2 regions of the Streptococcus sp. 517s genome follow, and region 1 is predicted to be linked to the other one. Evidence: predicted binding sites of a transcription regulator. Region 1 holds the regulator's gene; the other holds the start of a gene.
The links. The regulator CtsR, encoded in region 1, represses protease genes until heat stress. The targets are predictions, from matches to a motif close to TTGGTCAAAAAAGGTCAAANA.
Positions count from the first base shown of each region.

Region 2: clpP (ATP-dependent Clp protease proteolytic subunit ClpP) is a predicted target of CtsR. The motif match lies at 2,062-2,082, and genes of this name have one in related genera.

Region 1 is NZ_CM136847.1:1,789,456-1,794,731, reverse strand. Features, by position in the region: gene ACVX3R_RS08920 (Panacea domain-containing protein) at 1-484, shown strand, start outside; gene ACVX3R_RS08915 (hypothetical protein) at 453-1,043, shown strand; gene ACVX3R_RS08910 (CtsR family transcriptional regulator) at 1,451-1,909, shown strand; gene ACVX3R_RS08905 (ATP-dependent Clp protease ATP-binding subunit) at 1,911-4,343, shown strand; gene bgrR (response regulator transcription factor BgrR) at 4,595-5,248, shown strand; gene bgrS (sensor histidine kinase BgrS) at 5,245-5,276, shown strand, end outside.
Region 2 is NZ_CM136847.1:1,272,642-1,277,917, forward strand. Features, by position in the region: gene ACVX3R_RS06490 (ABC transporter substrate-binding protein) at 1-969, opposite strand, end outside; gene ACVX3R_RS06495 (YlbG family protein) at 1,058-1,327, opposite strand; gene clpP (ATP-dependent Clp protease proteolytic subunit ClpP) at 1,406-1,996, opposite strand; gene upp (uracil phosphoribosyltransferase) at 2,170-2,799, opposite strand; gene ACVX3R_RS06510 (deoxycytidylate deaminase) at 2,888-3,355, opposite strand; gene ACVX3R_RS06515 (TetR/AcrR family transcriptional regulator) at 3,374-3,931, opposite strand; gene ACVX3R_RS06520 (DegV family protein) at 4,056-4,901, shown strand; gene ACVX3R_RS06525 (BaiN/RdsA family NAD(P)/FAD-dependent oxidoreductase) at 4,959-5,276, shown strand, end outside.

The DNA of each region.
Region 1 (5,276 bases):
TAAGGAATACTATTTTGATAGTGTTGATGTTTTAATAAAACATCTTTTATATAAGTTTTCTGAATTATCTCCATTGAAATTACAGAAAAGTTTATATTTTCTATTTGCTTTTTACGCTGGTACATATTCAGGTAGAGATGAAATTGGAGTAAAAGAGGAAAATCACGACTTCCCTAAATACTTATTTAAAGGGAATTTTGAAGCATGGACATATGGGCCCGTTATTAGAGATGTTTATCAAAAAAATAAAAACGGTGAGTATCACGCTAAGGAATATGATTTTGGAGATGGACCTATTGACATAGAAATTAATAATTTTATAAATGATGTTGGAAGCATGATAGTGAAAAAATCTGACTTTGCACTTGTTGATAGAAGCCACGAAGATAGAAGCTGGAAGGAAGCAATAGAAAAAGGAAATTCTACTCCTATTTCTATGGAAGATATTGCAAATGAGTACAAAGAAATTATCCAATCTGCTTGATAGTAATCCAATTCAAAGTAAGAGTAGTAAGAAAACAAATATAGAGCCAGAAAATAGCATTGAAAGCGATCCTTTAAAGCCTGAAAAACCTAGAGAATTTGAACTGTATTCAAGTGACGTAATAAAGTCGAAACATTCAAAATATAAACTATATCCAGAAGATCAATTTACTAATTTTCTAAAAGAAGATGTTGTTCAAAATTTTGTAAATAATATAAATTTATTTTGGCCAGATTTAAAAAAATTAAATGAACATGACATGGATGAGACTGACTATTTTTCTCTAACTGAAACAGCTCAGTTGCGTCTAGAGAGAATTTTCAAACTATATTTAACTAGAGAATTTTCAATAACAAACATAAATAAGATTAAACTTAGGACTAACGAGTTAGATAAGTCAACATCATTTAGGGTATTTGTAATTTTGGAAGGAGAAAAATATCTAGTTTTTTTATTAGATCCACTTCACCTTGTTGTTACTGATAGAAGAACTAGAGAAAATGATGTTTTTAAAGCCAATAAAGGTAATGGAACATGTATGAGTAAGTATCTAAAGTAAAAAAGATCCTATACTATAACTGGTATCAAGTCATCTTTCTCTTAAACTCATTAATTTTTGTGTTTAGGAAAATTGAATAATAGTCAAAATATACTATAACTTAAGTAAGTGGTAGGTTTTTGAGTACCCATTAGTACGAGGATGCCTACCATTTTTTGTAGATAAAAAGCACGTCTGACCGTGCTAGTTTCTTGCCTGCTGAACTCGTCAATATTACGCCCTTTTCAGGGCTCTTTTTGTGGACTTTTTTAGGGACTTTCAAGAAAAACTAAGGCGATTTAATGCCTAAATGTTTTTAAAGAAAGTCAGTATTTTCAAGGGCTGAGCTTTAAAAATTTGACTTATAGAGTGTTAAATGATAGTATAGTCAAAGATAGTCAAGGTTCAAAGAAGGAGTTTGATTTACTATGAGATTTAAAAATACATCAGATCATATCGAAGCCTATATCAAGGCTATTTTAGACCAATCTGGTATCGTGGAATTGCAACGGAGCCAGTTAGCAGATACCTTTCAGGTTGTACCGAGCCAGATCAACTATGTCATCAAGACCCGCTTTACGGAAAGCAGAGGTTACTTGGTTGAGAGCAAGCGTGGTGGCGGAGGCTACATTCGAATAGGGCGGATTGAATTTTCCAGTCATCATGAGATGCTCCGCGATTTGCTTTACTCGATTGGTGAGCGAGTTAGTCAGGAGATTTATGAGGATATTCTCCAGCTTTTGGTGGAGCAGGACTTGATGACCAAGCAGGAAATGACCTTGCTGACTTCAGTAGCAACAGATCGTGTCCTAGGAGAAGAATCCTCAGTTGTCCGTGCCAATATGCTCCGACAGCTATTACAAGAGGTAGATAGAAAAGAGAAGTAATATGAACTATTCAAAAGCATTGAATGAATGTATCGAGAGTGCCTACATGGTTGCGAGCCATTTTGGAGCTCGTTATCTAGAGTCTTGGCATTTATTGATTGCCATGTCCAATCACAGTTACAGTGTGGCAGGTGCGACTCTAAATGATTATCCTTATGAAATGGACCGTTTAGAAGAGGTTGCGTTGGAACTGACTGAAACGGACTATAGCCAAGACGAAACCTTTACGGAATTGCCCTTTTCCCATCGTTTGGAGGTCCTCTTTGCAGAAGCAGAGTATGTAGCCTCAGTGGTCCACGCAAAGGTGCTAGGGACAGAACATGTCCTCTATGCGATCTTGCATGACGGCAATGCCTTGGCAACTCGCATCTTGGAGAGAGCAGGCTTTTCTTATGAAGACCAGAGAGATCAGATCAGAATTGCTGCTCTTCGTCGCAATCTAGAAGAACGTGCAGGATGGACAAGAGAAGATCTCAAGGCTTTGCGTCAACGTCATCGCACAGTAACTGACAAGCAAAATTCCATGGCCAATATGATGGGCATGCCTCAAGCTCAAAGTGGTGGTCTAGAGGATTACACGCATGACCTGACGGAGCAAGCGCGCTCTGGCAAGTTAGAGCCAGTTATCGGTCGTGACAAGGAAATTTCGCGTATGATTCAGATTTTGAGTCGGAAGACCAAGAACAATCCTGTCTTGGTTGGAGATGCGGGTGTCGGGAAAACAGCTCTGGCACTTGGGCTTGCCCAGCGTATTGCTAGTGGGAATGTACCAGCTGAAATGGCAAAGATGCGCGTTCTAGAGCTTGATTTGATGAATGTCGTTGCAGGAACACGTTTCCGTGGTGACTTTGAAGAGCGCATGAACAACATCATCAAGGATATCGAGGAAGACGGCAAAGTGATCCTCTTTATCGATGAACTTCACACCATCATGGGTTCTGGTAGCGGTATTGACTCGACTCTGGATGCGGCCAATATCTTGAAGCCAGCCTTGGCTCGTGGAACTTTGAGAACAGTTGGTGCAACCACTCAGGAAGAATACCAAAAACACATTGAAAAAGACGCAGCTCTTTCTCGTCGTTTTGCAAAAGTGACGATTGAAGAGCCAAGTCTAGCTGACAGTATGACTATTTTGCAAGGTTTGAAGGCTACCTATGAGAAACACCATCGTGTGCAAATCACAGATGAAGCTGTTGAAACAGCTGTCAAGATGGCGCATCGTTACTTGACCAGTCGTCACTTACCAGACTCTGCTATCGACCTTTTAGATGAAGCGGCAGCAACAGTGCAAAACAAATCCAAGCATGTGAAAGCAGACGAATCCGGCTTGAGTCCAGCTGACAAGGCCTTGATGGATGGCAAGTGGAAACAAGCTGCCCAGTTAATAGCAAAAGAGCAGGAAGTCCCTGTCTATAAAGACTTGGTAACAGAATCTGAAATTTTGACGACTTTGAGTCGTTTATCAGGGATTCCAGTTCAAAAACTGACTCAGACTGATGCTAAGAAGTATCTAAATCTTGAAGCTGAACTACACAAACGTGTCATCGGTCAAGATCAAGCTGTTTCAAGTATTAGTCGTGCGATTCGCCGCAACCAGTCAGGAATTCGTAGTCACAAGCGTCCGATTGGTTCCTTTATGTTCCTAGGGCCGACAGGAGTCGGTAAGACCGAATTGGCAAAGGCTCTGGCAGAAGTCCTCTTTGATGACGAATCAGCCCTTATCCGCTTTGATATGAGTGAGTATATGGAGAAATTCGCAGCTAGCCGTCTCAATGGAGCTCCTCCGGGCTATGTGGGCTACGAAGAAGGTGGGGAGTTGACTGAGAAGGTTCGCAACAAACCTTACTCCGTTCTCCTCTTTGATGAGGTAGAGAAGGCCCACCCAGATATCTTTAATGTTCTCTTGCAGGTTTTGGACGACGGTGTCTTGACAGATAGCAAGGGACGCAAGGTTGACTTCTCAAACACCATTATCATCATGACGTCAAACCTTGGTGCGACAGCCCTTCGTGATGACAAGACGGTCGGCTTTGGAGCCAAAGATATTCGTTTTGACCAGGAAAATATGGAAAAACGCATCTTTGAAGAGTTGAAAAAAACTTATCGACCAGAGTTTATCAACCGTATTGATGAAAAGGTGGTCTTCCACAGCTTGGATAGCGAACACATGCAGGAAATCGTTAAGATTATGGTTAAACCATTGATTGCTAGCCTAGCAGAGAAAGGCATCGACTTGAAACTGCAAGCTTCAGCGTTGAAGTTACTAGCAAGCCAAGGTTATGATCCAGAAATGGGAGCTCGCCCACTTCGCAGAACCCTGCAAACAGAAGTGGAAGACAAGTTGGCAGAACTCCTTCTCAAGGGAGAACTGGTAGCAGGCAAAACTCTCAAAATCGGTGTCAAAGCTGGCCAACTAAAATTTGATATTGCTTAAAAATGGAGAATCAGGAGCAATCCTGATTTTTTTGTATTTATTTTTATGAAACCAAAGGAAACAAGTTGACAATATGTAAATATTGGTTATAATAAGAATAGATATTAAGATTTGTATAGAATGAAAAAGAGCAGAGTTTCCTGAAATTTCCACCATTTCAATAGAGCCCTGTTTCTTTTTTTGCGTATGAAATGAAAATAATGTAAACCTAGCAAAAGAGTGAATTTTAGATAGGTTAAGAAGGGGAATAGATGAACATTTTAGTTGTAGATGATGAGGATATGATTAGAGAGGGGGTAGCTGCTTTTTTGAGAGAAGAAGGCTATCATGTTATTCTAGCAAAGGATGGGCAGGAGGCTTTGGATAAATTTCATGAGTTCCCTATTCATCTGATGGTCTTGGATCTGATGTTACCAAAGCGGAGTGGATTTGAGGTGTTAAAAGAAATTAATGGAAATCATGATATTCCTGTAATCGTCTTAAGTGCGCTCGGAGATGAGGAAACTCAGATGCAGGTATTTGACCTTTATGCTGATGATCATGTGACAAAACCATTTTCACTAGTGCTCCTAGTCAAGCGTATTCAAGCCCTGCTTAGGCGTTACTATGTTGTGGGGGATATTTGGCATTATCAAGATGTGACAGTGGATTTCACATCTTACCAAGCTCGAGTCAAGAACGAGGAGGTTGCAATTAAGCCAAAAGAATTGTTGGTTTTAAAATGTTTGATCCAACATAAGAACCAGGTCTTGAGTAGAGAGCAGATACTCGAGTCTATCTCAAATGATTTTGCAGATTTGCCTCTTGATAGAGTAGTTGATGTTTACATTCGAAATCTTCGTAAGAAGTTGGATCTGGATTGTATTGTAACAGTGAAAAATGCCGGATATAAAATTAGCTTATGATAAAAAACCCTAAATTATTAACCAAATC
Region 2 (5,276 bases), 520 kb from region 1:
AACTGAGTCATAAGCCAAGGCTGAGAAGGTTGAAGGTTCTTCATTGTATTTAGCACGGTATGCTTCAAGGAAGGCTTTAGCTTTTTTAGAAACATCAACTGTAGTTGAGAATCCTGAGATGAAGTAAATGTTTGATGCTTTTTCAGCTGTTGCTTGTTGAACAAATTCTTCACCGTTAAATCCATCACCACCAACGATTGGTTTATCAATTCCCATACCACGGGCTTGGTTTACAATTTTACCTGCTTCTGTGTAGTAGCCTGGAACAACGATAGCGTCAAACTCTTTCCCTTTCATTTTAGTAAGGGCTGCTTGGAAGTCTGTATCACCTGCTACAAACGTTTCATCTGCTACAATCTCACCCTTGTAGGTTTCGCGGAAAGATTTAGCAATACCTTTAGCATAGTCACTAGCATTGTCAGTATAAAGAACAACCTTCTTAGCATTCAATTTGTTTGTTACATAGTTAGAAATAATCTTCCCTTGGAAGCTATCTTGGAATGTTCCGATAAATAGGTAATCTTGACCTTTAGTCAAACCGTCTTGAGTAGCACTTGGTGAAATCAATGGCACTCCAGCTTTGGTAGCGTTAGCTACAGCTGCAGCAGTTGCACCAGATGTCGCAGGCCCTACGATAGCTGTAACTTTTGATTGGGTCACTAGGTTAGTTGTAACAGAGGCAGCCTCAGCAGTTTCAGATTTGTTATCTTTATCCACAACTTCGATTTGTTTTCCATCGATACCACCTGCAGCATTGATTTCATCAACAGCAAGTTGAGCACCTTTTTGTTCAGATGTTCCATAGGCTGCTACGGCACCTGTTTCTTCAAAGTTAAATCCGATTTTAATTGTCTTTTCATCGACTGAGTTACCAGCAGCGTTTGAGGCTCCTGATTTGACCTCTCCACAGGCAGCGAGAAGGGCTACGCTAGCAAGGGCCACAAAAGATAGGGCAAATTTTTTCTTCATTTTTTATCTCCTTATAATATTGTTCCAAAATAGTATGTTAAGAATATACCGAATTATCAGAAAATTGTCAACCTTTTTATTCACTTTTTTAAATGATAACGTTTTCTTCGTTTCGATAGAGATTGCCAACAAAGGGAGTTTCTAACTCTTGAATGTGACACCGTCTAATTTTCTTGATAAATCTTTCCTTACCTAATCTCTCTACTAAGTCATCTAACTCCTCAGTTGGAACATAGAGCTGCAAGTAACGATGCTTCTTAGAATGGTAACAGATGTCACCGTATTCCTGAAGTTTCTTTGCATCCCGATTATAGTAAAGATAGATGATTAATCCTGATCGATTGACCTTTTCAAACATGATAAATCCTCTTTCTAAGAAATCTTCTCCTATTATATCAAAAAAAGCAAACCCCGTCGAGTTTGCTTTTTAAGTTGGTTAGCTCAAAGAATTGTTGGCCATGATTTCATCAATAAAGCCATATTCAAGTGTTTCTTGGGCGCTCATCCAGTAATCACGTTCAGCATCAGCATGAATTTGCTCAACTGTTTTACCAGAGTTATCTGCAAGAATTTGCTCCAAAGTCTTACGAGTTTTGAGTAAATGTTCTGCAGCGATTGCCATATCTGTTTGTTGGGTACCACCGCCTGTACCACCCATTGGTTGGTGAATCATGTACTCTGCATTTGGAAGCATAAAGCGTTTTCCTTTCGCTCCACTTGATGCAATGATAGTCCCCATTGAGGCTGCCATCCCCATCACGATGGTTTGGACATCTGCCTTGATAAAGTTCATGGTATCAACGATTGCCAAACCAGCTGAAACAGAGCCTCCAGGTGTGTTGACATAAAGGTAAATATCTTTTGTACTGTCTTGGGCATCCAAGAAGAGCAATTGGGCAATAACGGAGTTGGCCATGTTGTCTTCAACTGGTCCAGTCAACATGATGATACGATCTTTTAGTAGACGTGAGTAAATATCATATGAACGTTCTCCACGGCTTGTTTGTTCAATAACTACAGGAATCATTCATTTCTCCTTTTAATGTTAAATTTTCTTAGTCATACGACTCAATACAGAACTATTATATCTTTTTGGTCAAAAAAGGTCAAATTTTTGCTCTATTCTCTAAACAGAAACAAAAACTCAACCTCCTTTCAAGTTAAAAACGAACTTCTAGTTTCAATATTTACTTTGGAATTTTATTTGGTACCGAACAAGCGGTCTCCAGCATCTCCAAGACCTGGAACGATATAACCGTGTTCGTTCAAGCGTTCATCCAAAGCCGCTGTAAAGATCTCTACATCTGGGTGTGCTTCTTGAAGAGCTTTCACTCCTTCTGGAGCAGATACTAGGCAGACAAACTTGATATTTGAAGCGCCTCGTTTTTTAAGCGAATCTACAGCCAAGATTGCTGAGCCACCTGTTGCCAACATTGGATCAACGACAAAGATTTGACGTTGGTCAATATCCTCAGGCAATTTCACCAAGTATTCAACTGGTTGAAGGGTTTCTTCATCACGGTACATACCGATGTGTCCAACTTTTGCTGCTGGAACTAGATTCAAGAGGCCATCTACCATCCCGATACCTGCACGCAAGATTGGGACAATCGCCAATTTTTTACCAGCCAATTGTTTTTGAACGGTCTTTGTGATAGGTGTTTCGATTTCCACATCTTCAAGTGGAAGATCACGAAGTACTTCATATCCCATCAACATTGCAATCTCATCTACTAGTTCACGAAAAGCTTTTGTAGAAGTGTCTGTACGACGCAAGATTGACAATTTGTGTTGAATGAGTGGATGATTAATGACTTCAATTTTTCCCATTTTCTGAGTTCCTTCTTTCAATTTATTCTTCTTATTATATCAAAAAACGGTTTAAAAAGCTTTCTAAACCATTTATTTTTATTAATTTTTAGATCAAATCTGCCTCTTGGAGAGCTGTCTGAACAGTCTCTAATGGTAAATGGGTTAACTCGGTGCCTTTTTCATGATAAAGGTACTGGGCATAGTCATCCATTCGGTACTGGTTGATATAAACCACGCGCTTACAACCAACTTGAAGCAGTTGTTTGGTGCAGTTCAGGCACGGAAAATGGGTCACATAGGCTGTAAATCCTCTGGGAACCCCTCGCTCAGCCCCTTGGAGAATAGCATTAACCTCGGCGTGAAGGGTTCGGACACAGTGTCCTTCAATGACTAGACATTCGTGGTCAATACAGTGCTCCGTTCCAGATACAGAACCATTGTAACCTGTTGAAATGACCTTATTATCCTTGACTAGGACAGCTCCCACCTTGGCACGTTTACAGGTCGAACGATTGGCAATCAGTAAAGCCTGGGCTGCAAAGTACTCATCCCAAGCCAGTCTTTTTTCTGTCATAAGTCTTCTCCTTATCCCCTATTTTTTGAAAAATGGCAAGCGTAAATCTGCAATCTTTTCAGCTGGAACCTTCATGCCATCCTTGATCCATTTGAGCAGTACCGATACGATGGCAGAACTCCAAAAGGAATGAAGGTAGCTACTAACGCCTTTTGAATTTCCGTGGTATTTTTCCAGAAATTCCTGCATGGCTTGGACGAAAATCTTCTCCAAGTGGTAGTCCAGAGCAAGTTGGATAACCTTGGCTTCTTTCTTGGCTGCCCGGAAAAGGTGAACCCAGACTAGATAAAGGTCTGTTTTGACATCGTAATGGCTCAACTGTTCCATAATATTGTGGACACTGCGTTTAAAGACGCCTTCTAAAATCTCTTCTTTGGAGTCATAGTTACGATAGAAGGCAGCGCGTGAGACACCCGCCCGCTTGACCAACTCTGATATACTAATCTTAGCCAAGTCTTTTTTCTCCAGAAGTTGCAAAAGAGCAGTCTCAATCGCTTCTCTAGTTAAAAAATTGGATTCTTGATTTGATTTTCTGAGATTTTCAAGAGATTTTTTAGATATTTTACGTTCAGACATAACAATTTCTTTCTACTTGTGACAACAGAGAGGTAGTACTTTTGTTTCAAGGGCTTTCATGATATAATTGTAAAAAAAGACAGAACCTTTGTCAATGTATAAGTGACAAAGATGGAGAATTTCTATGACTTGGAAGATTGTAGCTGACTCTGGTTGTGATTATCGTCAACTGGCAACTCCTGCTATTGATACTGAATTTGTTAGTGTTCCTTTAACCATTCAAGTAGCTGATCAGGTCTTTATCGATGATGCCAAACTTAACATTGACCACATGATGGAAACCATGTATGCGACTTCTGAGGCTTCAAAATCAGCTTGTCCTAGCCCCGATGATTACTTGCGTGCATTTGAAGGTGCTAAGCATATCTTTGTCGTTACTATCACCGGTACTCTTTCAGGTAGCCATAATAGTGCTCAGCTCGCTAAGAATATCTACCTTGAAGAACACCCTGACACTCAGATTCATGTAATCGATACATTGTCTGCAGGTGGTGAGGTTGACTTGATTGTCGAAAAAATCAATGACTTGATTGATCAAGGACTTTCTTTTGAAGAAATTGTTGAAGCTATTACAGCCTACCAAGAAAAAACGAAGTTGCTCTTTGTTCTTGCTAAAGTTGATAACTTGGTCAAAAATGGCCGTTTGAGTAAGCTTATCGGTGCAGTTGTTGGCCTTCTCAACATCCGTATGGTTGGGGAAGCAAGTGAAACTGGAACCCTAGAACTACTCCAAAAAGCGCGTGGACCCAAAAAATCTCTTCAAGCAGCCTATGAAGAACTCATCAAAGCTGGCTATGCTGGTGGTCGAATTGTCATGGCTCATCGCAGTAATGAAAAATTCTGTCAGCAATTGTCAGAACGCTTGCTAGAAACCTTCCCACAAGCCAATATCAAAATCATCCCGACGTCTGGTCTCTGCAGTTTCTATGCAGAAGATGGCGGTTTGTTGATGGGATATGAAATTAACTAAGATTATGAGCAACAAGAGATGCCAAGCATCTCTTGTTTTTTGTGGTACAATAGAGCTATGAAACATTTTGATACTATTGTCATCGGTGGTGGACCTGCTGGCATGATGGCTACAATTTCCAGTAGCTTTTATGGTCAGAAAACTCTTCTCATCGAAAAAAATCGAAAACTTGGCAAAAAATTAGCTGGAACAGGCGGTGGTCGTTGTAATGTAACCAACAATGGAACTTTAGATGACCTAATGGCTGGAATTCCTGGTAACGGGCGCTTTCTATACAGTGTCTTCTCTCAGTTCGATAACCATGATATTATCAACTTTTTTACGGAAAATGGAGTCAAACTTAAGGTCGAGGACCACGGACGCGTCTTTCCTTCT